DNA from 4 places in the Rahnella aquatilis CIP 78.65 genome. Region 1 is predicted to be linked to each of the others. Evidence: predicted binding sites of a transcription regulator. Region 1 holds the regulator's gene; each other region holds the start of a gene.
What was found. The regulator PurR, encoded in region 1, represses purine synthesis genes. The targets are predictions, from matches to a motif close to CANGCAAACGTTTGCNTG.

Region 1 (6,153 bases):
GTAACCCGCCAGTAACCATGGCAGAATTTTATTGCCGTCCAGCTTGCTGATCAAAACACGGCAACCAAAACCCCCGAGCAGGAAAGCAATAGTCTGCGGAACATAGCTCAGCCCGATGGCACCGGGCGAATAGCCCATGTCGCTAAGGATAAACGGTGAACCCGTCAGCCACGCAAAAAAGCCGGCTGAACAGGCGGCATAAATCATGACATTTCCGCTGTAAACACGCGATTTCAGCAATGTCACAAACCCGGTTTTATCTGCCTTTGCTTGTTTTGCCGGTTTGTTTTCACGCAGAGTCAGCGTCGTCAGCACTAAAATGATGGCAACCGCCGTCAGCAGGGCAAAAATAGCTTCCCAGTCAAAATGATTGAGCACCCACGCACCCAGCAACGGTGCCAGTGCCGGAGAAAGTGCTACTAACGGCATAATGCTGGCGAAGGTTTTTTTAGCTACATCGGCAGAGAAACGGTCAACAACGATTGCCTGCCAGGTGACTGCGGCAGCACAAACCCCCATCGCCTGTAAGAAGCGCAGGGCCAGAAGGGCGCGAACGTTTTCAACCCAGATAACGCCCAGACAGCCGACTGCAAACAATGTCAGGCCAAGAAGCAGGACCGGTTTTCGACCGATCTTGTCCGACAGCGGCCCCCATAACAACTGGCCGAGAGCAAATCCGCCAAGAAAAATGCTCAGACTTGCGCTGATCATCCCCGGACTGGTCATCAGGCTGGTTTGCATGGTGCTGAACGCAGGCAGATACATATCGGTGGCTAAAAAGCCCAGCATGCTCAGTCCCGCAAGATAGAGCATAAATCCAAAGGAGGGTTTCATTATCGTCTCGTTAATTTATTTATTGCAGATGATGTGACGCAGATTACGTACCGGAGGCGGAGTTTAACGCTTTGATAACAGGCTTGTGAAACGCTAATATTTGCACACTGCTATCAAAAATATTGAAGGCTGAATTATGTGGTCAGAATACACCCTTGAAGTGGTTGATGCCGTGGCAAGAACCGGCAGTTTTAGTGCGGCAGCGCAAGACTTGCACCGCGTGCCTTCGGCTATCAGCTATACCGTCCGTCAGCTTGAGCAGTGGCTGGCCGTGCCGTTGTTTGAACGTCGCCACCGGGAGGTAGTGCTGACGCCTGCAGGCAAGGTTTTTGTCGATGAAGCGCGGATTCTGACAAAAAAAATGATAGCCACACGCCGGCAGTGTCAGCAGGTGGCGAACGGCTGGCGCGGCGAATTACGTGTGGCGGTCGACCGGATTGTAAAACCTGCACGAACACGGCGTCTGGTGCTCGATTTTTACCACCATTTTGCGGATACCGAACTCATTATTCACTCGGAAGTGTTTAATGGTGTCTGGGATGCGCTGGTCGACGGGCGTGCAGACGTGGCGATCGGTGCCACGCGCGCGATACCCGTTGGCGGGCGCTTCAGTTTTCGTGACATGGGATTTATGGACTGGCATTGCGTCGTCAGCCCGCAACATCCGCTGGCGCAATTATCCGGCGCACTGAATGATGATCAACTGCGGCCTTATCCGGCACTCTGTCTGGAAGATACTTCCCGGACATTGCCTAAGCGTGATACCTGGACGCTGGATAATCAGCGGCGCCTGGTCGTGCCAGACTGGACCTGCGCGCTGGAGTGCCTGACCGAAGGTTTATGCGTGGGGATGATGCCGGTTCACCGCGTCACGCCGTGGATAGAACAGAAGAAGTTGCAGGTGCTGACGCTGGAAAATAGGTTCCCGGACAGTCCGTGCTGTCTGACGTGGGATCAAAGCAATCCGTCACCCTCACTGGCCTGGTTACTGGACTATATGGGCGAGACAGAAACGATGAATCAGGAATGGCTGCGTGATTAAAAAAAACGCCTGCACAGGCAGGCGTTCGATATCTGTTAACGGCGGTAATCGCGGTACGGACCGTCGGCGACTGAACGTCGCTCGACCAGTTTCGGATGTACCTCGATGGTCTGAGACTCTTCACGTTTACTGACAATTCTGTCCAGCAACATGGTAAAGGCCATTTCACCCAGACGTTCTTTCGGCTGATGCACGGTTGTCAGCGCCGGAGAGAAATAACGGGCATTACGCACATTGTCGTAACCGATCACAGAAATATCCTGAGGAACGCGAAGGCCCAGTTCGTCTGCGGCACAAATGGCGCCCATTGCCATCACATCGCCGCCACAGAAGACGGCAGTGGGGCGATGCTTTTGCATCAGAATTTTATGCATCGCCTGATAGCCCGATTCCGGCTCGAAATCGCCCTGAACCACCCACTCCTCACGAAGCGGAATATTGGCTTCGGTCAGTGCTTTCACAAACCCCTGGAAGCGGCCGCCGCCGGTATTACGTGCAAGTTGTCCCGGGATCACGCCAATATCACGATGACCGCGTTCAATCAGATAACGCCCGGCCATGTAACCGCCTTCGAAAGCATTATCAATAATGCTGTCGGTGAAGTTTTTACGCGCTTCGCCCCAGTCCATGACCACCATGGGAATGGCGCGGTGCTCCTCGAGCATATTAAGCAATTCATCAGGATATTCTGCGCACATCACCAGCAAGCCGTCGACGCGCTTTTGCGCCAGCATCTGCAGATAGGCTTGTTGTTTCTCCAGATTATTATGCGAGTTACATAAAATCAGCGTATAGCCTTTGGAGAAGCAACTGTTTTCCACGGCCTCAATCACTTCGGCAAAATAGGGCGCTTCGCTGGATGTCGCCAGCAGGCCGATCGTTTTAGTGTTATTGACCTTCAGACTCCGGGCGACAGCACTCGGCGAGTAATGTAGCTCTTTGATTGCAAGGAGAACCGCGTCTTTGGTTTCTTCGGCGACGAAACGTGTTTTATTGATGACGTGCGACACGGTTGTAGTGGAAACGCCAGCGCGCTTTGCGACATCTTTAATCGTTGCCATGTAAACAATGACTCCTGAACTCACGTGTTTCAGCACGTTAGCATTATGTTAATCGTTTGCTTGCGTGGATCTCACTGCTGGCTTCTAAAAGGGCAGTCAAATCGTTGGGTGGATTCTTCAGAATGAGGCGTGAAATGCTCTCGGGTGAAATCAACCGGCACACAGGCGTGTTAACCGACAATTTTCTCTTATAATGCAGGAAAGTGGAAGCAAAATTCTCAGGAACGCCTTGTCATTCAACACAAGATTTTAAAGGTTAATTATGAGAAAATGCGTTGGCACACAATGAGTGTGGCTTTAAAAATGCCACAATTTGATCCGAAAGGGGGTTTGATGGACAGCAACCTGAAATTATCGTTGATCACCACGGTATGCGCTTTGCTTATGATTATTGCTTTCAGCTTCACCGCAGTGATGAACTGATTCATTAAGTGATCCGCCATAAAAAAGGGCGATTCCTGTTGCAGGGATCGCCCTTTTCAATTTTACGCACTGACCGTTACCGCTGATACTCTTCCCTGCATAAACGCTTCGTTAAATGCTATTCAATGGCTGATTAGCGAAACTTCAGACTTAACGAATTGTTTATTATCGGATCGTTTTCGGGGTCATTACCCGACGTGCGCCCACATAGTGATCTTGCCAGTAATCATCGCCGAGAGAGGTGATTTTAATGTCTTCGCCTGTTCTCGGAGACTGAATAAACTTGCCGTTACCCACATAAACACCAACATGGTCTGCTGCGCCGCGGTTATTGATTCTGAAGAATACCAGATCACCGCTTTCAAGTTCGCCGCGTTTGACCGGAGCCGCATCGCGCAGGTGATACATTTCATTCGCTGTGCGTGGCATTTTAATGCGGATCAAATCTTTGTAGGCGTAATAGACTAAGCCGCTGCAATCAAAACCGGTATTCGGTGAGGTTCCGCCCCAGCGATACGGTTTTCCTACCTGATGCATCAGTTTGGTCATGGCCGTTTGCTGGGCATGCTGATAGCGTTTTTTATGTGTTGCACTGAGCGTAATCGGTTTGCTGTCTTCTTCGGACTTTTTACCTTTGCGGTGCCGGCCATAGGCTTCTTTTTTACTGGCCCTTTCCGTGCTGTTTTTCGCGAGTGCACGGGTTTTAGCGTGTTTCTCTGTTCTGCTTTCGGCCCGGGTGGTCTTCAGTGTCTTTTCTTTTTTACTCTCGGCCCGGGTCGTTCTGACACTTTTCTCCGTTGTGGTCTTTCGTTTAACCAGTTCGGTGCTTTTTACTTTCTTCTTCGAATTCTTGTCCTGAGTTTTTTGTTCTGTCACTGGCGTGATTTTAGTTTTTTTACTGGTTTTCGCGGCAGCTGTTTTTCGCTTTCGCCGTTCTTCCGGCGCAGCCTGATTAACATGACTTTTACGTTGATCGGCAGAGACACGAGTCTGCGGCGATGCATGAGCCATATTCAGAAACAGTTGGGTAAAGAGCAGCACAAAAAGCGTGAACAGTAAGCGCATAGCTTCGTTACCATGAGTGGTAGGTTAAACATCAGGGATGTCAGAGTATTGCCTAAAAGGACCCGACAAAAAAGCACGAATTGCCTCGATTCTAGATCATATTGTGAGAAAAAGTTAATAGCTTTTTTTATGTCGAAATAAACGCCATTTTTAGTCAAAAAAATAACCATTTTTCAGGGTGTTAATATTTAAGTTAAAGAATGGGATTTTGCAAATCTGACGTGATTGATGAACGCCAAAAATGTTATTCTCGATGAATGTTTTAATATGTGAGCCTGAGCGCACACAGTAAAAATTGTTAAATAAAATGCCAGTATTGAGAAAGACCCCACAAAAAATGGCGTTTTTATCTGATGGCTGCCATCGTTACAATAGAAAGCATTGTGATTGTGCACCGTCTCTTTGTGCTGCGCGTGAAGAGTAATGATCGTGACAGCCTGTACCGGCTTGAGGAAGCAAGAAATGACCACTCCGACAATTGAAAAGATTCAGAAGCAAGTTTCTGAAAACCCGATTCTGCTGTACATGAAAGGTTCTCCAAAACTGCCAAGCTGCGGTTTCTCCGCTCAGGCTGTTCAGGCGCTTTCCGCCTGTGGCGAGCGTTTTGCTTACGTGGATATTCTGCAGAACCCGGACATCCGTGCTGAAATGCCCAAATTTGCTAACTGGCCAACGTTCCCGCAATTGTGGGTTGACGGTGAACTGGTGGGCGGCTGCGATATCGTGGTTGAGATGTTCCAGCGCGGCGAATTGCAGCAGTTGATCAAAGAAACCGCTGAAAAATACAAATCTTCTGAAGAGTAATACTCCGGAAGAGTGCCGGTTTTTCGTCCGGTAAATAAAAAGAGCGACATGATGTCGCTCTTTTTTTGTCTTCAGCCCGGCGGAAAAGTCGTTACTGCTGATTTTCTTCCGACGCCGTTTCGTCTTCGGCTTCTTCGTCTGAAAGCGCCAGAGGCCAGCCACCCAGGCGTTTCCAGCGGTTTACCAGTTCACAGAACAGTTCGGCTGTCCGTTCGGTGTCATACAACGCAGAATGTGCCTGACTGCTGTCAAAGATGATACCCGCGCTGATACAGGCTTTTGCCAGCACCGTTTGGCCGAGTACCAGCCCGCTTAATGCGGCGGTATCAAACGTGGCAAAAGGGTGGAACGGATTACGTTTTAACCCGGCACGTTCAGCCGCTGCCATCAGGAAGCTGTGATCAAAATTAGCGTTGTGTGCCACGATGATCGCGCGGTTACAGTTCTGCTCTTTCATCCCTTTGCGGATGACTTTGAAAATCTCGTGCAGGGCTTCATATTCACTGACCGCGCCGCGTAGCGGATTGGTCGGATCGATACCGTTAAATGCCAGCGCTTCCGGCACCAGTATTGCGCCTTCAAAAGGCTCGACGTGAAAATGCACGGTCTCATCGCTTTGCAGCCAGCCGTCCTCATCCATCTTCAGTGTTATTGCCGCAATTTCCAGCAGCGCATCGGTTTTGGCATTAAATCCGGCGGTTTCTACGTCGATAACCACGGGATAAAAACCACGAAAACGGCCTCTCAGGGCGTTAATGTCACTATTCTCGGCCATTAGTTTCTTATCTTCATCGAATTCAGCGCGCATTATGACAAATTTTGCCGCGCCTTGCAGGGTTGTGGCAAAAATCGGGCAATAAAAAAGGGCGCGATTGCGCCCCTGTCAGTGTTCGGGGATGATTAATTACCCAGCCCCTGACCTGC
Region 2 (6,153 bases), 1.4 Mb from region 1:
CCTCCCCCTGCGAAGGGGGAGGCGGGAGGGGGTTTTAATGACAAAACTCATGCCAAAGCACACTTCAACCTGCTGATTCGTCATTAATACCCCACCCCAACCCTCCCCTTCGCAGGGGAGGGAGAAAGGCAGTTGGCATCAGATCGCCCATCCGCCCGCATAAAACGCCACCAGCGCCACAGCGATAATCACCGTGCCGATGTTCAGTTTGCGCCATTCGCCGGAGAAAATACGGCCGATAACCAATGCGCTGAAACCGAGCATGATGCCGGTGACAATGTTGCAGGTCAGAACGATAAATACCGCGCACAGCAGCCCGGACATCGCATCAACAAAATCGCTGAAATCCAGTTTGGTGACATTGCTGAGCATCAGTAAACCCACATACATCAGCGCGGGTGCGGTGGCGTAAGCCGGTACCAGATAAGACAACGGAGACAGGAACAACATCAGCAGGAACAGCACGCCGACGACAGTTGCCGTCAGGCCGGTTTTGCCGCCAGCCGCCGTACCGGCTGCTGATTCAATGTAAACCGCTGCCGGAGATGCGCCAACCAGAGAGGCGAAAATACTGCTCACAGAGTCAGCCGTCAGGGCTTTGCCACCGCTAATGATCTGGCCGTTTTCATCCAGTAAGTTTGCCTGTCCGGCGACGGCGCGGATGGTGCCGGTGGCATCAAATACCGCCGTCATCACCAGTGCCAGCACGCTGGGCAATACGGCGGCTTTCAGTGCGCCTATGATGTCGAGATCGAAAATGACGGATTTACCGTCCGCGCCCGCCAGAGAAGGCATGGCGAATAAACCCTGATATTTCACGGCAGGATCGAAAATCAGGCCGATAATGGAAATGGCAATAATCACCAGTAAGATGCCGCCCGGAACGCGCAATTTCTCAAGGCCGAAAATCACCGCCAGACCGAGCAACGTCATCACGACCGGGAAAGAGGTGAATGCGCCGAGCGCCACCGGTAAGCCGTCCAGCGGATTTTTCACCACCAGACCGACGCCGTTGGCAGCGATCAGTAACAGAAACAGACCGATACCGATACCGGTGCCGTGCGCAACGCCTGCTGGCAGGTTGCGCAAAATCCATGAGCGGATGCCGGTCACCGAGATAATAGTGAACAACACGCCCATCAGAAATACCGCACCGAGCGCCACCGGTACGCTGATGTGCTGACCCAGAACCAGACTAAACGCGGTAAAGGCCGTCAGAGAAATGGCGCAACCAATCGCCAGCGGTAAATTCGCCCACAGGCCCATCAGCAGAGAGCCGAAACCGGCGACCAGACAGGTCGCAACAAACACCGCACTTGGCGAGAAGCCCGCTTTGCCGAGCATCGACGGCACGACAATCACCGAATATACCATCGCCAGAAAGGTGGTTAAGCCAGCGATCACTTCCTGACGGACGTTACTGCCACGCGCACTCATTTTGAAAAAAGCATCAAGCGGGCCTTTTGGCGCAACGGCGCTGCCCGCTTGAGGTTGTTGACTCGACATGGAAAATCCTCTGAATATCTTTACTGATTAGCCGGCGTGGTCATTATGAAACCGTTTCTGCACGTTCACTTCCTTATTTGTCGCCCGAAATCGCCGAAAACAGCGTCAGAACGGCAAGGCAAACGTTTAACTCGCATCGCGTATGGCGGGACAAAAATTAACGCAAACGATTATCCGGGCTTTGGTACTCCCATTTCAACTCCGTTCGCCGACAATTTACCGTTGTCTGGTCAATAAAAACGCGGTTGTGGTGGAAATTTACCCGTTGAAGAAAAGTGAAACGCAAAAAGCAAAAAAGACCGGAAGATAAAAATAACAGGAGACTTATTAAGGTTTATTTTTCCATACGTTCATTGCATAAAATACTGCCTGCAATGAACGTATCGAAATATAAAAATGCAGAACAGGATTAACGCAAGAGAGTAAACGGTCCGCCGTTTTCCAGTGCCTTCTGACAGGCCGGACGCGCAGTCACATTTGCCAGCCAGGCATTCAGTCGCGGATATTTCCCGAGACCGGAACGGGCACTGATCGCTTCTATCGGGAAACTCATCTGAATATCTGCTGCGCTGAACTGATGACCAGCAAAATAAGGATGCGTCGTCAGATGTTGTTCGAGATAATCCATATGAGTATAAATCTGCTTATCCAGATAATTTTTCTGCACGCCCTGCCCGATCGCGCCGGCAATCGGGCGGATCAGCCACGGCATTGGCGGTTTACCCAGACGGCTAAAAATCAACTTCATCACCAGCAAAGGCATCAGAGAACCTTCAGCGTAGTGCATCCAGTAGCGATACTGCTGACGCTCCGCAAATGCAGCGGGTTTCAGCGTGCCCGCCTCATCATACACTTCCTGCAGGTATTCAATGATGGCACCGGATTCCGCAAGGATCAGCCCGTTGTCTTCCAGCACCGGGGACTTACCCAGAGGATGGATTTTTTTCAGCGATGCCGGTGCCAGCATGGAATTTTTATCCCGCTGATAACATTTGATTTCATAAGCGACGCCCAGTTCTTCGAGCATCCATAAGATTCGCTGTGAACGGGAATTATCCAAATGATGCACTGTTAACATAAATTTCTTCTGTCCTGTTTCATTTAATTATTTGTTAACTATAGACAACGCTTTCAGGGCGCGTAGCGGATTTATTTTAATAACCCTGATTTCATTCAGGTTTAATTTATCAAAAATCTTTTTATTTGATTAAAACTACTGACGGATTAATCTTAATTACGCGAAAAAAATTATCGCAACTTCGTTCGCCTTTAATAATTCTTAATGCCATTATCCCCGGGTAAAAAAATCAGCCCGTCGCTTTCGACTCTCTGTTGGTGGAGCCTCACATGTTTTCCAGTAATTACAACAATGTGCTTGTGATGTTTTCGTTCGTTGTTGCAATGCTTGCCTCTTATACCGCACTCGATATGGCGGGCCGGGTTGCTACCACTGAGGGAAAGGCTTCCCGGCTTTGGTTAACAGGTGGCGCTATTGCAATGGGTATCGGCATCTGGTCGATGCATTTTATCGGCATGCTGGCCTTTAATGCTTCGATGCCAATGGGTTATGACCCTTTCATCACCCTGCTTTCCATGGTGATCGCCATCATTTCCTCCGCCTTCGCGCTGTGGCTGGTCTGTCTGCAGGAATTACCCACCAGACGATTACTTGCCGGTGCCTTGCTGATGGGCGGCGGTATTGCCGCCATGCATTACACCGGAATGGCGGCGATGCTGATGATGCCGCCAATTGTCTACGATTACCGTTGGGTCGCATTATCCGTTGCCGTGGCGATTATCGCCTCCGGCGCGGCGCTGTGGATGGCGTTCAATCTGCGTCATCAGTCGCCCAATGTCCGCCTGCTGCGCATCAGTGCGGCGGTAATCATGGGTGCCGCCATTGTCGGTATGCATTACATCGGCATGGCCGCAGCACAATTCCCGATGGACAGCCAAAGTATGGCGGCGTTCAGCGGCGTGGATAATAACTGGCTGGCGCTGCTGGTGATTGTGGTCACGCTGGCGATTCTGGCGATCACCCTGATTATTTCTATTCTCGATGGCCGGATGCAGGCGCGCACCTCCATTCTGGCGTCTTCGCTGGCACAGGCGAACCGCGAGCTGACACAACTGGCGCTGCATGACAATCTGACCCGCTTGCCCAATCGTCTGTTGCTGGAAGACCGCCTGAGTCAGGCGGTTCAGAAAGCATCGCGTGGCGAATCGCAGTTTGCGGTGCTGTTTTTCGATCTCGACGGATTCAAAGCCGTTAACGATGCCTTCGGCCATCACATCGGCGATCAGCTGTTAATTTCCGTCACCGAACGCCTGCAATCACAACTGCGGGCGACGGATACGCTGGCGCGTCTTGGCGGCGATGAGTTTGTGCTGCTGGTTGAAATCACCGATCCGACCGATGCCTCGCAACTGGCCGATAAACTGGTACATCTGATTGCGCGGCCGTTTTACGTTTCCCGCTATGAACTGCTGGTCTCTGCCAGCGTGGGGATCGCGGTGTATCCGGGCGATGGCGAGAATGAGCGCGAGCTGATGCTCAATGCCGACGCCGCGATGTATCACACCAAAAACTCCGGCCGTAACGGCCACAGTTTCTTCCAGCCATCGATGAACGCCAACGCGCAAAACCAGTTGCAGATGCTCAATGATTTGCGTCTGGCGATTGAACACCATGAGCTGCGCCTGCATTATCAGCCGAAATTTATTGCGCCTTACGGACCGGTATGCGGCTTCGAAGCACTGTTGCGCTGGGAGCGTGACGGTAACACCCTCAGCCCGGACGTGTTTCTGCCGCTGGCGGAAAAAACCGGTTTGATTATCCCGATTGGCGAATGGGTGCTCAATGAAGCCTGCCGCCAGTTGCGGGAATGGCATCTGGCCGGACATACGCAATGGACGGTGGCGGTGAATCTTTCTACGCTGCAATTTGAGCAGGCAAATCTGGTCGAAATGGTAATTGAAACCATTGAACGCCATCAGATCCCGCCTGAAATGCTGACACTGGAAGTGACAGAAACCACCGCGATGCGTAACCCGGACGCCAGCGTAGAAATTCTGGAGCGCCTGACACAGTACGGCGTAAAAGCCTCAATTGATGATTTCGGTACCGGCTATTCCAGCCTGCTCTATCTGAAACGTCTGCCGGCCAGCGAGCTGAAAATCGACGGTGCCTTTATTAATGACCTCATTGCCGGCAGTGAAGATGCCAGTATCGTGTCGGCGATCATTGCCCTCGGCCAGACGCTGAATCTGAAAGTGGTGGCCGAAGGCGTTGAAACGACCCAGCAGCAGGAATTTCTGACACAACTGGGCTGCGACACCTTGCAGGGTTACCTTCTGGGACGTCCGATGACGCCGCAACAGATTGCCCAACACCCCGATGCAGACTGGGAGTCGCAGAACCCCCTCACGCACAAAATCTGACGCGCCCTGCTCAGGCTGTCGCTGTGCGGAAAAACCGCACGGCGTTACGCAGCTCAACGCTTTGTTCCGTCAGTGATTGCGCCGCTGCCGCTGCCTGTTCTACCAGCGCGGCATTCTGCTGCGTCACTCTGTCCATCTGGTCAACGGCAATCCCCACTTCATGAATGCCGGTGTGCTGCTCAGTACTTGCCGTCGAGATTTCGCTGACAATTTCTGCCACCTTATTCACCGAGCTGACAATCTCATTCATGGCTTTACTGGCGCGGTCGGCCTGCAGTGACCCTTCGGCAATTTTGCTGACGGTGCCCTGGATCAGGTCTTTAATCTCTTTCGCTGCCTGCCCGCTTTTTTGCGCCAGCACCCGCACTTCACTCGCCACCACCGCAAATCCTTTGCCCTGCGTACCGGCACGTGCCGCTTCCACGGCGGCGTTCAGCGCCAGCAGGTTGGTCTGGAAGGCAATGCCTTCAATCACGCTGATAATATTGATAATTTCATTCGAACTGCCGGAAACATCACGCATATGCGCCTGCATCCCCGTGACAATCGCGCCGCCCTGAGACGCCGTTTTCGAGGTTTCCAGCGCAAGCTGACTGGCCTGCCGGGCGTTCTCGGCGTTCTGGCTGACGGTGGTGGTCAGGTTTTGCATATTGGAACTGGTCTGCACCAGCGAGGCTGCCTGTTCTTCGGTGCGCTGAGATAAATCCACGTTGCCCTGTTCAATTTCACTGGCGGCATGATTGATGGATTCACTGCCTTCCATAATCTGATGAATGGTTTTATTCAGTTGCTGGTTCATGCCGTTCAGGGAAGCCAGCAAACTGCCGTCATCACCCGGTTTCAGCGTGATTTTTGCCGCCAGATTACCGGCAGCAATTTCACGCATAATAGAGGCGGCATAAGCCGGTTCACCGCCCAGTTGTTTCACCAGATTGCGCGCCAGCAGCAGCGCCATCGCCAGCGAAAGAATAAAGGCCACACACACCAGCACTAAAAACATCGCACTGGCCGTGTGATAACGGCTACGGGCATCCGCTGCCGCTTTCTCACTGTTGGTCAGCTCGTTTTTGACCAGCATCGCCAGATCCGCCATCAGCTGTGTGCGATATTTTCGTGAGTTATCGCCACTGATTTTCGTGGCCTGCGCAATATCGTTGCGCTCAACCGCCGCAATAACCTCATCATTCGCCAGCGAAAACTGCTCAA
Region 3 (6,153 bases), 760 kb from region 1:
CTGTGCTGGCGGCAATCGCCACGCCAATCCGTGATATCCACGTCAGCGATCGTGGTCACGCGGCCTTTGTGAATCTCAATGCCGCGCATTATGGCGTTGAGGCGCTGGGGCAGGTGGTTGAGCTGCATGAAGTCGGTAAGCGCCTGTTTGCGATGCTGAAAAATGCCCCCGGCGTCACGCTGCATTGTCCGGCCAAAGTCACGGATGTCGCGCGTTCACAAGATTCCGCCAGCGTGACGCTCGACAGCGGTCAAACGCTGACAGCGCAGCTTTTGGTGGCCGCTGACGGTTCGCATTCTTCGCTGGCAAAAGCCTGCAATATTGGCTGGCAGCGTGAAGATTACGGTCAGATTGCCGTGATCGCGAATATCGCCACCAGCGAACCGCACAAGGGTCGTGCTTTTGAACGTTTCACTCAGCACGGGCCGCTGGCGTTACTGCCGATGTCCGATGGCCGCAGTTCGCTGGTCTGGTGTCATCCGCGCGAAGCGAAAGAAGAGATCGATAACTGGACTGAAGCACAGTTCCTCAGTGAGCTGCAAAAAGCGTTTGGCTGGCGTCTGGGCACCCTGAAACAGGCCGGTAAACGTTTCAGTTATCCGCTGCAATTACAGAAAGCCAACAGCCATATCAGCCACCGCCTGGCGCTGGTGGGCAATGCGGCGCAAACGCTGCATCCGATTGCCGGGCAGGGTTTTAACCTCGGTCTGCGTGACGTCATGACGCTGGCGGAAACGCTGGCCCGTGCTGCCGCACAAGGCACTGACGTCGGCAGTTACCGCGTGCTCAATGAATATCAGCAGCGCCGTCAGCCTGATCAGCAGGCGACCATTGGCATCACCGATGGCCTGATCCACCTTTTTGCCAACCGCTGGCTGCCATTAATGGTCGGACGCAATTTCGGTTTACTGGCGATGGAAAGCATTACGCCGTTGCGCGATGCTTTCACCCGAAGAACATTAGGTTGGGTTGACCGTTAAGCCTTACAGGAAAAATTATGCAATCTTTTGATGTGGTTATCGCCGGTGGCGGAATGGTCGGTCTGGCGCTGGCGTGCGGATTACAGGGCAGCGGTTTGCGCGTTGCCGTGCTGGAAAACCAGCAACCGGATCTCGATTCGCCGTTGCCGGAACAGCCGGGTTTACGGGTTTCGGCGATCAATGCCGCCAGCGAACGTCTGCTGAAATATATCGGCGTCTGGGACAACATTATTGCTCAGCGTGCCAATGCCTATCAGGGGATGGAAGTCTGGGATCGCGACAGCTTCGGCAAAATCGCGTTCCGCTGCGAAGAATACGGTTTCAGCCATCTGGGCCACATTATCGAAAATCAGGTGATCCACCGTGCTTTGTGGCAGCGTGCGGAAAAATCTTCTGACATCACACTGCTCACACCGGCAACACTGAAAAATGTGGCGTGGGGCGAAAATGAAGCCTTCATTACCCTTAGCGATGATCGTCAGCTCAGTGCGCGCTTAGTCGTGGGAGCGGATGGTGCACAGTCATGGCTGCGTCAGCACGCCGATATTCCGCTGACCTTCTGGGATTACCGCCATCATGCACTGGTGGCGACCATCCGCACTGAAGAACCGCACCAGTCTGTCGCACGGCAGGTATTCCACGGCGAAGGTATTCTGGCATTTCTGCCGCTGGCGGATACGCATTTGTCTTCTATCGTCTGGTCAGTTTCGCCGGATGAAGCGCAGCGCCTGAGTGCGCTGGAGCCGGAAGAATTCAACAAAATTCTCGCCAGCACCTTTGACCTGCGCCTTGGCGTTTGTGCCGTGGAGAGCGATCGCCTGACCTTCCCGCTGACCGGTCGTTATGCCCGCAGCTTTGCCGGACAGCGTCTGGCGCTGATCGGGGATGCGGCGCACACCGTACATCCGCTGGCCGGGCAGGGTGTCAACTTAGGTTTTATGGATGCCGCCGAACTGGCCTCTGAAATCAAACGTCTGCAAAAAGAAGGTAAAGATTTCGGCCAGCATATGTACCTGCGCCGTTACGAACGCCGCCGCAAACACAGCGCTGCGCTGATGCTTGCCGGGATGCAGGGCTTCCGTGAACTGTTTGCCGGTGACAATCCTGCCAAAAAACTGCTGCGCGATATCGGCCTGACGCTGGCGGATTCCCTGCCGGGCGTGAAACCGAAACTGGTCCGTCAGGCGATGGGGCTGAATGATTTACCGGAATGGTTACAGGACGAATCGCTTCGATTGAAATAATCTAATTTCAGCTAAAATTTTCCATTACATTTTCTAATCCGGGGCCGGATTTCTCATTCTGCAAATGGTGAGAAATTCGGCCTTGTCGTTATATAACATCGATACTTTTGCTGTTTATTTGTAGATTTTGCGCCACAAACCCCAGTTTACCAGTCAAAAACTCTGCACAATGCCTCTGTGAAATCACTGACATCTCCACCGCTCTGCATATTTTAACTTATGGTTAGCAGGGAGATTCAGTGGTAAGTTCAGGCAAAGGGTATCGTTTGCGCGGTGTGCTGTTTATGCACTTAATTAAATGAGGAATAAGATGGTTAAGCAGACTCAGCTTTATGAACAACATGTTGCGTGCGGCGCGCGTATGGTCGATTTCCACGGCTGGATGATGCCTCTGCATTACGGCTCTCAGCTGGATGAACACCACATCGTGCGTCAGGATGCCGGTATGTTTGACGTCTCGCACATGACCATTGTTGATCTCCACGGCGCCCGTACCCGTGAATTCCTCCGTTATCTTCTGGCGAACGATGTCGCCAAACTCACCGTTCCCGGCAAAGCCCTGTACACCGGCATGCTCAATGCCTCCGGCGGCGTGATTGACGATCTGATCGTCTATTTCCTCAACGAAAATTATTTCCGTCTGGTGGTCAACTCCGCGACCCGCGAGAAAGATCTGGCATGGATTTCGCAACATGCAGAACCGTACGCTGTCGAACTGACGGTGCGTGATGATCTGGCGCTGGTTGCCGTGCAGGGGCCGCAGGCGAAAGAGAAAGCGGAAACGCTGTTTACCGCCGAACAAAAACAAGCTGTCGCGGGCATGAAGCCGTTCTTTGGCGTTCAGTCGGGCGATCTGTTTATCGCGACCACCGGTTATACCGGCGAAGCGGGTTATGAAATCGCATTGCCACAAGAACAGGTTGCCGATTTCTGGCAGAAATTGCTGGCCGCAGGCGTGAAGCCAGCCGGTCTGGGGGCGCGTGACACACTGCGCCTGGAAGCAGGTATGAACCTGTACGGTCAGGAAATGGACGAAGGCGTTTCACCGCTGGCGGCCAACATGGGCTGGACCATTGCCTGGGCACCGGAAGACCGTAATTTTATTGGCCGTGACGCGCTGGAAAGACAGCGCGAGCAGGGCACTGATCAACTGGTCGGCCTGGTGATGACCGAGAAAGGTGTATTGCGTAATGAACTGCCGGTGCGATTCACCGACAGCGCGGGTAACACCCTGGAAGGCGTGATCACCAGCGGCTCATTCTCGCCGACGCTGGGCTACAGTATTGCACTGGCACGCGTTCCGGCGGGCATCGGCGAAAACGCCATTGTGCAGATCCGCAACCGTGAAATGCCGGTAAAAGTCACTAAACCCGGTTTTGTCCGTAACGGCAAACCGCTGGCGCAGTAACGTATTTAATTGAGCAGAAATAGAAAAATTTAAAACGTTTTCAGGAGATTATCGATGAGCAATGTCCCGTCAGATTTGAAATACGCGTCTTCCCACGAGTGGATTCGTTCAGAAGGTAACGGCGTTTACACCGTAGGTATCACCGAACACGCACAGGAATTACTGGGCGACATGGTATTTGTTGATCTGCCCGAAGTTGGCCGTGAAGTTGCCGCCGGTGAAGACTGCGCCGTGGCGGAATCCGTCAAAGCAGCTTCCGACATTTACTCTCCGATCAGCGGCGAAATTATTGCGGTAAACGCTGAACTGGAAGGTTCCCCGGAGCTGGTGAACAGCGAGCCATATGACACCGGTTTCCTGTTCCAGATTAAAGCGTCTGACGAAAGTGAACTGGCTAACCTGCTTGATGCAGAAGCCTATTCAGCATCCATTGAAGACTGATTAAATACTGTTTTACCCGCCCCGCAACCCGCTTGCGGGGCAAATCAGGACCCGTAGCTTTTGTCAGTATCCCAAGACACCTCCAGCAGATTTCAGGAATGCGTAGCAAATGACTCAGACTCTCAGCCAACTCGAACACAGCGAAGCCTTTATTGGCCGCCATATCGGTCCGTCTTCTCAGCAGCAGCAACAAATGCTGGAAACGGTCGGTGCGGATTCCTTAAACGCGCTGATCCAGCAGATCGTTCCGGTCGATATCCAGTTACCCGGCCCGCCGGCTGTCGGCGATGCCGTCACGGAACATCAGGCGCTGGCTGAGCTGAAAGCCATTGCCAGCCAGAACCAACGCTATAAATCCTACATCGGTATGGGTTACAGCGCGGTGCTGACGCCGCCGGTTATCCTGCGCAACATGCTGGAAAATCCGGGCTGGTACACTGCCTACACGCCTTATCAGCCGGAAGTGTCGCAGGGCCGTCTTGAAGCATTGCTGAACTTCCAGCAACTGACGTTAGACTTAACGGGGCTGGATCTGGCTTCTGCTTCTTTGCTTGATGAGGCGACTGCCGCAGCCGAAGCGATGGCGCTGGCAAAACGTGCCAGCAAACTCAAAGATGCCAACCGTTTCTTCGTGGCTGACGACGTGCATCCGCAAACGCTGGATGTGGTGCGTACCCGTGCGGAAACCTTTGGTTTTGACATCATTGTTGATAAAGCCGAAAAAGTGCTCGAGCTGGAAGGCGTATTTGGCGTGCTGTTACAGCAGGTTGGCACCACCGGTGAAGTGCATGATTACACCGCGCTGCTGGGCGAACTGAAAACCCGCAAAATTATTACCAGCGTTGCCGCTGATATTATGGCACTGGTACTGCTGGCTGCGCCGGGCAAACAGGGCGCAGACGTGGTCTTCGGTTCCGCGCAACGCTTTGGTGTGCCGATGGGCTACGGCGGTCCGCACGCGGCCTTCTTCGCCTGTGTAGACGAATTCAAACGTTCCATGCCGGGCCGTATCATCGGGGTTTCCCGTGATGCCGCAGGCAAAACTGCACTGCGTATGGCGATGCAGACCCGTGAGCAACATATCCGCCGCGAGAAAGCCAACTCCAACATCTGTACCTCGCAGGTTTTACTGGCGAATATTGCCAGCCTGTATGCGGTATTCCATGGCCCTGAAGGCCTGAAACGTATTGCGTCCCGTATCCACCGTCTGACCGACATTCTGGCCGCTGGCCTGAAACAGGGCGGCCTGACACTGCGTCACAACACCTGGTTCGATACGCTGACCGTTGAAGTCAAAGATAAAGCTGCCGTGCTGGAACGCGCGCTGAGCTTCGGCCTGAACCTGCGTACTGACATTCACGGCGCAGTCGGTATCACCCTCGACGAAGCCACGTCCCGCGAAGACGTTCAGATTCTGTTTGCTGCCCTGTTGGGTGACGACAACGGTCTGGATATCGACAAACTGGACAAAGCCGTATCGACTGACAGCAACGCCATTCCTGCCGCCATGCTGCGTGTGGATCCGATCCTGACCCATCCGGTATTCAACCAGTACCACAGCGAAACCGAGATGATGCGTTACATGCACCGTCTGGAGAAAAAGGATCTGGCGCTGAATCAGGCGATGATCCCGCTGGGTTCCTGCACCATGAAACTCAATGCTGCGGCAGAAATGATCCCCATCACCTGGCCTGAATTCGCTGAACTGCATCCGTTCTGTCCGACTGAACAGGCTGCCGGTTATCAGCAAATGATTGGGCAATTGTCACAATGGCTGGTTCAGCTCACCGGTTATGACGCGGTGTGCATGCAGCCGAACTCCGGCGCGCAGGGCGAATACGCCGGTCTGCTGGCGATCCGCCGTTACCATGAAAGCCGTAATGAAAGCAGTCGTCACATCTGTCTGATCCCAAGTTCAGCGCACGGCACTAACCCGGCATCCGCACAGATGGCGAGCATGAGCGTGGTGGTGGTGGCCTGTGATAAACAGGGCAACATCGATCTCAGCGATCTGCGTGAAAAAGCGGCGAAAGCGGGCGATGAGCTGTCTTGTATCATGGTGACTTATCCGTCAACGCAC
Region 4 (6,153 bases), 1.5 Mb from region 1:
CACGCCCGCCATTACCGATAATTAAAATATTCATTCGAAGTCTCCGGATGAGCGGGCGCATCGCACCCGCCAAAAGAAAATTAATGACGGAAGTGGCGCATGTCGGTGAAGAGCATAGCAATGCCGTGTTCGTTAGCCGCAGCGATAACTTCGTCGTCACGGATAGAGCCGCCAGGCTGGATCACGCAGGTAATACCCACGGTTGCCGCAGCATCAATACCGTCGCGGAACGGGAAGAAAGCATCAGAAGCCATCACGGAGCCCGCCACTTCCAGACCTTCGTCTGCGGCTTTGATTCCGGCAATTTTGGCGGAGTAAACGCGGCTCATCTGGCCAGCCCCTATACCAATGGTCATTTTGTCACGCGCATAAACAATGGCGTTGGATTTCACGAATTTTGCCACTTTCCAGCAGAACAGCGCGTCTGTCAGTTCCTGCTCCGTTGGCTGGCGCTCGGAAACCACGCGCAGATCAGCGGTATCAACCATACCCAAGTCGCGATCCTGAACCAGCAGGCCACCATTGACACGTTTGAAGTCGAGCGCTGTCTGGCGATCTTGCCATTGTCCGCAGGTCAGTACACGAACGTTTTGTTTGGCCGCGGTCAGTGCCAGCGCTTCGGCACTTACGGTCGGCGCGATGATCACTTCTACAAACTGACGGCTGATGATGGCTTTTGCCGTTTCGGCATCCAGTTCACGGTTGAAGGCAATAATGCCGCCGAAAGCTGACGTCGGGTCAGTCTGGTAGGCGCGCTCGTAAGCGGCCAGAATGCTGTCGCCGATGGCCACACCGCACGGGTTGGCATGCTTGACGATGACGCAGGCGGGCTCCGCAAATTCTTTCACACATTCCAGAGCCGCATCAGTATCTGCAATGTTGTTATAAGAAAGAGCTTTACCCTGAAGTTGGGTAGAGGTGGCAACAGACGCCTCGCTGACGTTTTCTTCTATATAGAAGGCAGCATTCTGATGGCTGTTCTCGCCATAACGCATATCTTGTTTCTTTATATAGCTGAGATTCAGCGTACGCGGGAACTGGCCGGAAGCAGATTCAGTATCACCGTGATAAGCCGGAACCATCGTGCCAAAGTAGTTCGCAATCATGCCATCGTAAGAGGCGGTATGTTCGAAAGCTTTAATCGCCAGGTTGAAACGGGTCGCCAGCGTCAGCGAGCTACTGTTAGCATCCATTTCTTCAATGACGGACGCGTAGTCGCTGCTCTTAACTACGATCGCCACATCTTTATGATTCTTCGCTGCCGAGCGAACCATGGTCGGGCCGCCGATATCAATGTTTTCTACCGCATCTTCCAGTGAACAATCCGGACGCGCGACCGTTTGTGCGAACGGATAAAGGTTAACGACCACCATGTCGATTGGCGCAATAGAATGCTGCGCCATGATTTCATCATCTTTCCCGCGGCGGCCAAGGATCCCACCATGAACTTTCGGGTGCAGGGTTTTGACGCGTCCATCCATCATTTCCGGAAAACCGGTGTAGTCAGACACTTCTGTGACTGGCAGGCCGGCTTTAGCTAACAGGCTGGCGGTTCCGCCAGTGGAAAGTAATTCAACGCCACGCGAAGACAGGGCCTGGGCGAATTCTACGATACCGGCTTTGTCAGAAACACTGAGCAGAGCGCGGCGGATTGGACGAGATTGTTGCATGGTGGTTATATCCTTGGCTTTGGAGTCGCAGTAAAGAGCGTTATCTGAATTCAATGACGCTTTTCTTCTCTTTATATAGAGCCATTTACAGAAAAACGCGGTATTGAGCTCGGATAACTTCCCTTCGGCGACTGACTTTTCATTTATTACCCCTAAAGGGCGGTGAAAACTGACGCGCGAAATTGTAGCGAAAACGATTGCGCGACGCTCGCAAAATTTGAGATTCCTGCAGCTCTGTGGATAAATCTGTGCAAAACACGGTATAAGCGGTGTGTTTGCTGTGTAATGCAGCAAACGGTGTTTTTTCTTAAAATTAGCCCTTGCGGCCTGCTGAGAACTCCCTATAATGCCGCTCCATCGACAGGGAACAACGTGAACAACATCACGAAGTGACCGGGTCGGAAAGATTAAAAACAGTGATGACCGGGTGAAATAAACGGTTGACACTGAATGAGGAAAGCGTAATATACGCCACCTCGAGTTAGCAAGCGAAAGCGCGTAACTCACTGCTCTTTAACAATTTATCAGACAATCTGTGTGGGCACTCACAAGACGATATCAGCCACCTCGGTGGCAAAAAATATCAAGTCTTAGAGTGACCAAGCAGTAATTCATTTAGTTGAATTATTACGAAGTAATCTCTGAGCATCGCTTCACTTGTTGAAGCAAATCGAACTTTTAATTGAAGAGTTTGATCATGGCTCAGATTGAACGCTGGCGGCAGGCCTAACACATGCAAGTCGAGCGGCAGCGGGAAGTAGCTTGCTACTTTGCCGGCGAGCGGCGGACGGGTGAGTAATGTCTGGGAAACTGCCTGATGGAGGGGGATAACTACTGGAAACGGTAGCTAATACCGCATGACCTCGAAAGAGCAAAGTGGGGGATCTTCGGACCTCACGCCATCGGATGTGCCCAGATGGGATTAGCTAGTAGGTGAGGTAATGGCTCACCTAGGCGACGATCCCTAGCTGGTCTGAGAGGATGACCAGCCACACTGGAACTGAGACACGGTCCAGACTCCTACGGGAGGCAGCAGTGGGGAATATTGCACAATGGGCGCAAGCCTGATGCAGCCATGCCGCGTGTGTGAAGAAGGCCTTAGGGTTGTAAAGCACTTTCAGCGAGGAGGAAGGCATCACACTTAATACGTGTGGTGATTGACGTTACTCGCAGAAGAAGCACCGGCTAACTCCGTGCCAGCAGCCGCGGTAATACGGAGGGTGCAAGCGTTAATCGGAATTACTGGGCGTAAAGCGCACGCAGGCGGTTTGTTAAGTCAGATGTGAAATCCCCGCGCTTAACGTGGGAACTGCATTTGAAACTGGCAAGCTAGAGTCTTGTAGAGGGGGGTAGAATTCCAGGTGTAGCGGTGAAATGCGTAGAGATCTGGAGGAATACCGGTGGCGAAGGCGGCCCCCTGGACAAAGACTGACGCTCAGGTGCGAAAGCGTGGGGAGCAAACAGGATTAGATACCCTGGTAGTCCACGCTGTAAACGATGTCGACTTGGAGGTTGTGCCCTTGAGGCGTGGCTTCCGGAGCTAACGCGTTAAGTCGACCGCCTGGGGAGTACGGCCGCAAGGTTAAAACTCAAATGAATTGACGGGGGCCCGCACAAGCGGTGGAGCATGTGGTTTAATTCGATGCAACGCGAAGAACCTTACCTACTCTTGACATCCACGGAATTCGCCAGAGATGGCTTAGTGCCTTCGGGAACCGTGAGACAGGTGCTGCATGGCTGTCGTCAGCTCGTGTTGTGAAATGTTGGGTTAAGTCCCGCAACGAGCGCAACCCTTATCCTTTGTTGCCAGCGAGTAATGTCGGGAACTCAAAGGAGACTGCCGGTGATAAACCGGAGGAAGGTGGGGATGACGTCAAGTCATCATGGCCCTTACGAGTAGGGCTACACACGTGCTACAATGGCATATACAAAGAGAAGCGAACTCGCGAGAGCAAGCGGACCTCATAAAGTATGTCGTAGTCCGGATTGGAGTCTGCAACTCGACTCCATGAAGTCGGAATCGCTAGTAATCGTAGATCAGAATGCTACGGTGAATACGTTCCCGGGCCTTGTACACACCGCCCGTCACACCATGGGAGTGGGTTGCAAAAGAAGTAGGTAGCTTAACCTTCGGGAGGGCGCTTACCACTTTGTGATTCATGACTGGGGTGAAGTCGTAACAAGGTAACCGTAGGGGAACCTGCGGTTGGATCACCTCCTTACCTCAAGATACGCATTGTGCAGTGTCCACACAGATTGTCTGATGAAATTAATGAGCAAGAGCACCTGTTGATGCGGTAGGGGTAACCTTACGCTGATACGAAAAGTGCCAAACCATGTATGTGGTCTGGTACGGATTTTTCGTGTCCCCATCGTCTAGAGGCCTAGGACACTGCCCTTTCACGGCTGTAACAGGGGTTCGAATCCCCTTGGGGACGCCACTCCGATAATGTGTGAAAGACATTATCACCTGTTCTTTATGAACAGAAAATAACTTAAAGATGACTTTAACGAGTCGTGTTTAAGATATTGCTCTTTAACAATCCGGAACAAGCTGAAAATTGAAAGTTTACAGCTGAACATCACTCTCCGTAGCAGTACTGAGTGGTGGATTAGTCTGTAACAGAGTCTCTCAAATAATCGCAATGCGACGGTGGAAACACCTTCGGGTTGTGAGGTTAAGCGACTAAGCGTACACGGTGGATGCCTAGGCAGTCAGAGGCGATGAAGGGCGTGCTAATCTGCGAAAAGCGTCGGTAAGGTGATATGAACCGTTATACCCGACGATACCCGAATGGGGAAACCCAGTGTGCTCCGGCACATTATCATTACATGAATACATAGTGTAATGAGGCGAACCGGGGGAACTGAAACATCTAAGTACCCCGAGGAAAAGAAATCAACCGAGATTCCCCCAGTAGCGGCGAGCGAACGGGGAAGAGCCCAGAACCTGAATCAGTTTGTGTGTTAGTGGAAGCGTCTGGAAAGTCGCACGGTACAGGGTGATAGTCCCGTACACAAAAATGCACAGGCTGTGAGTTCGATGAGTAGGGCGGGACACGTGACATCCTGTCTGAATATGGGGGGACCATCCTCCAAGGCTAAATACTCCTGACTGACCGATAGTGAACCAGTACCGTGAGGGAAAGGCGAAAAGAACCCCGGCGAGGGGAGTGAAATAGAACCTGAAACCGTGTACGTACAAGCAGTGGGAGCCTACTTTGTTGGGTGACTGCGTACCTTTTGTATAATGGGTCAGCGACTTATATTTTGTAGCAAGGTTAACCGAATAGGGGAGCCGTAGGGAAACCGAGTCTTAACTGGGCGTCAAGTTGCAAGGTATAGACCCGAAACCCGGTGATCTAGCCATGGGCAGGTTGAAGGTTGGGTAACACTAACTGGAGGACCGAACCGACTAATGTTGAAAAATTAGCGGATGACTTGTGGCTGGGGGTGAAAGGCCAATCAAACCGGGAGATAGCTGGTTCTCCCCGAAAGCTATTTAGGTAGCGCCTCGTGAACTCATCTTCGGGGGTAGAGCACTGTTTCGACTAGGGGGCCATCCCGGCTTACCAACTCGATGCAAACTACGAATACCGAAGAATGTTATCACGGGAGACACACGGCGGGTGCTAACGTCCGTCGTGAAGAGGGAAACAACCCAGACCGCCAGCTAAGGTCCCAAAGTCATGGTTAAGTGGGAAACGATGTGGGAAGGCATAGACAGCCAGGATGTTGGCTTAGAAGCAGCCATCATTTAAAGAAAGCGTAATAGCTCACTGGTCGAGTCGGCCTGCGCGGAAGATGTAACGGGGCTAAACCATGCACCGAAGCTGCGGCAGCGACGCTTATGCGTTGTTGGGTAGGGGAGCGTTCTGTAAGCCGTCGAAGGTGGACTGTGAGGTCTGCTGGAGGTATCAGAAGTGCGAATGCTGACATAAGTAACGATAATGCGGGTGAAAAACCCGCACGCCGGAAGACCAAGGGTTCCTGTCCAACGTTAATCGGGGCAGGGTGAGTCGACCCCTAAGGCGAGGCTGAAAAGCGTAGTCGATGGGAAGCAGGTTAATATTCCTGCACTTGGTGTTACTGCGAAGGGGGGACGGAGAAGGCTAGGCTGGCCGGGCGACGGTTGTCCCGGTTCAAGCGTGTAGGGGGTGTGACCTGGTAAATCCGGTTGCATATCAACCCTGAGGCGTGATAACGAGCCACTACGGTGGTGAAGTAGCTGATGCCATGCTTCCAGGAAAAGCCTCTAAGCTCCAGGTAACACGAAATCGTACCCCAAACCGACACAGGTGGTCAGGTAGAGAATACTCAGGCGCTTGAGAGAACTCGGGTGAAGGAACTAGGCAAAATGGTGCCGTAACTTCGGGAGAAGGCACGCTGGCGCGTAGGTGAAGGGACTTGCTCCCGGAGCTGAAGCCAGTCGAAGATACCAGCTGGCTGCAACTGTTTAATAAAAACACAGCACTGTGCAAAC

Region 2: RAHAQ2_RS19930 (NCS2 family permease) is a predicted target of PurR. The motif match lies at 1,622-1,639, and genes of this name have one in related genera.
Region 3: gcvT (glycine cleavage system aminomethyltransferase GcvT) is a predicted target of PurR. The motif match lies at 2,474-2,491, and genes of this name have one in related genera.
Region 4: purH (bifunctional phosphoribosylaminoimidazolecarboxamide formyltransferase/IMP cyclohydrolase) is a predicted target of PurR. The motif match lies at 1,857-1,874, and genes of this name have one in related genera.

What each region holds. Positions count from the first base shown of each region.
Region 1 covers NC_016818.1:3,027,250-3,033,402, reverse strand. Annotated here, with positions in the region: gene punC (purine nucleoside transporter PunC) at 1-834, opposite strand, end outside; gene punR (DNA-binding transcriptional activator PunR) at 971-1,876, shown strand; gene purR (HTH-type transcriptional repressor PurR) at 1,912-2,937, opposite strand; gene cydH (cytochrome bd-I oxidase subunit CydH) at 3,208-3,360, shown strand; gene RAHAQ2_RS13590 (C40 family peptidase) at 3,526-4,425, opposite strand; gene RAHAQ2_RS26130 (hypothetical protein) at 4,779-4,907, shown strand; gene RAHAQ2_RS13585 (Grx4 family monothiol glutaredoxin) at 4,888-5,229, shown strand; gene rnt (ribonuclease T) at 5,321-6,037, opposite strand; gene gloA (lactoylglutathione lyase) at 6,130-6,153, opposite strand, start outside.
Region 2 covers NC_016818.1:4,404,766-4,410,918, forward strand. Annotated here, with positions in the region: gene RAHAQ2_RS19930 (NCS2 family permease) at 139-1,506, opposite strand; gene RAHAQ2_RS19935 (glutathione S-transferase family protein) at 1,916-2,584, opposite strand; gene RAHAQ2_RS19940 (putative bifunctional diguanylate cyclase/phosphodiesterase) at 2,854-4,947, shown strand; gene RAHAQ2_RS19945 (methyl-accepting chemotaxis protein) at 4,958-6,153, opposite strand, start outside.
Region 3 covers NC_016818.1:3,786,126-3,792,278, reverse strand. Annotated here, with positions in the region: gene ubiH (2-octaprenyl-6-methoxyphenyl hydroxylase) at 1-980, shown strand, start outside; gene ubiI (FAD-dependent 2-octaprenylphenol hydroxylase) at 998-2,224, shown strand; gene gcvT (glycine cleavage system aminomethyltransferase GcvT) at 2,535-3,632, shown strand; gene gcvH (glycine cleavage system protein GcvH) at 3,687-4,073, shown strand; gene gcvP (aminomethyl-transferring glycine dehydrogenase) at 4,183-6,153, shown strand, end outside.
Region 4 covers NC_016818.1:4,493,712-4,499,864, reverse strand. Annotated here, with positions in the region: gene purD (phosphoribosylamine--glycine ligase) at 1-34, opposite strand, end outside; gene purH (bifunctional phosphoribosylaminoimidazolecarboxamide formyltransferase/IMP cyclohydrolase) at 81-1,670, opposite strand; rRNA gene RAHAQ2_RS20330 (16S ribosomal RNA) at 2,350-3,892, shown strand; tRNA gene RAHAQ2_RS20325 (tRNA-Glu) at 4,036-4,111, shown strand; rRNA gene RAHAQ2_RS20320 (23S ribosomal RNA) at 4,347-6,153, shown strand, end outside.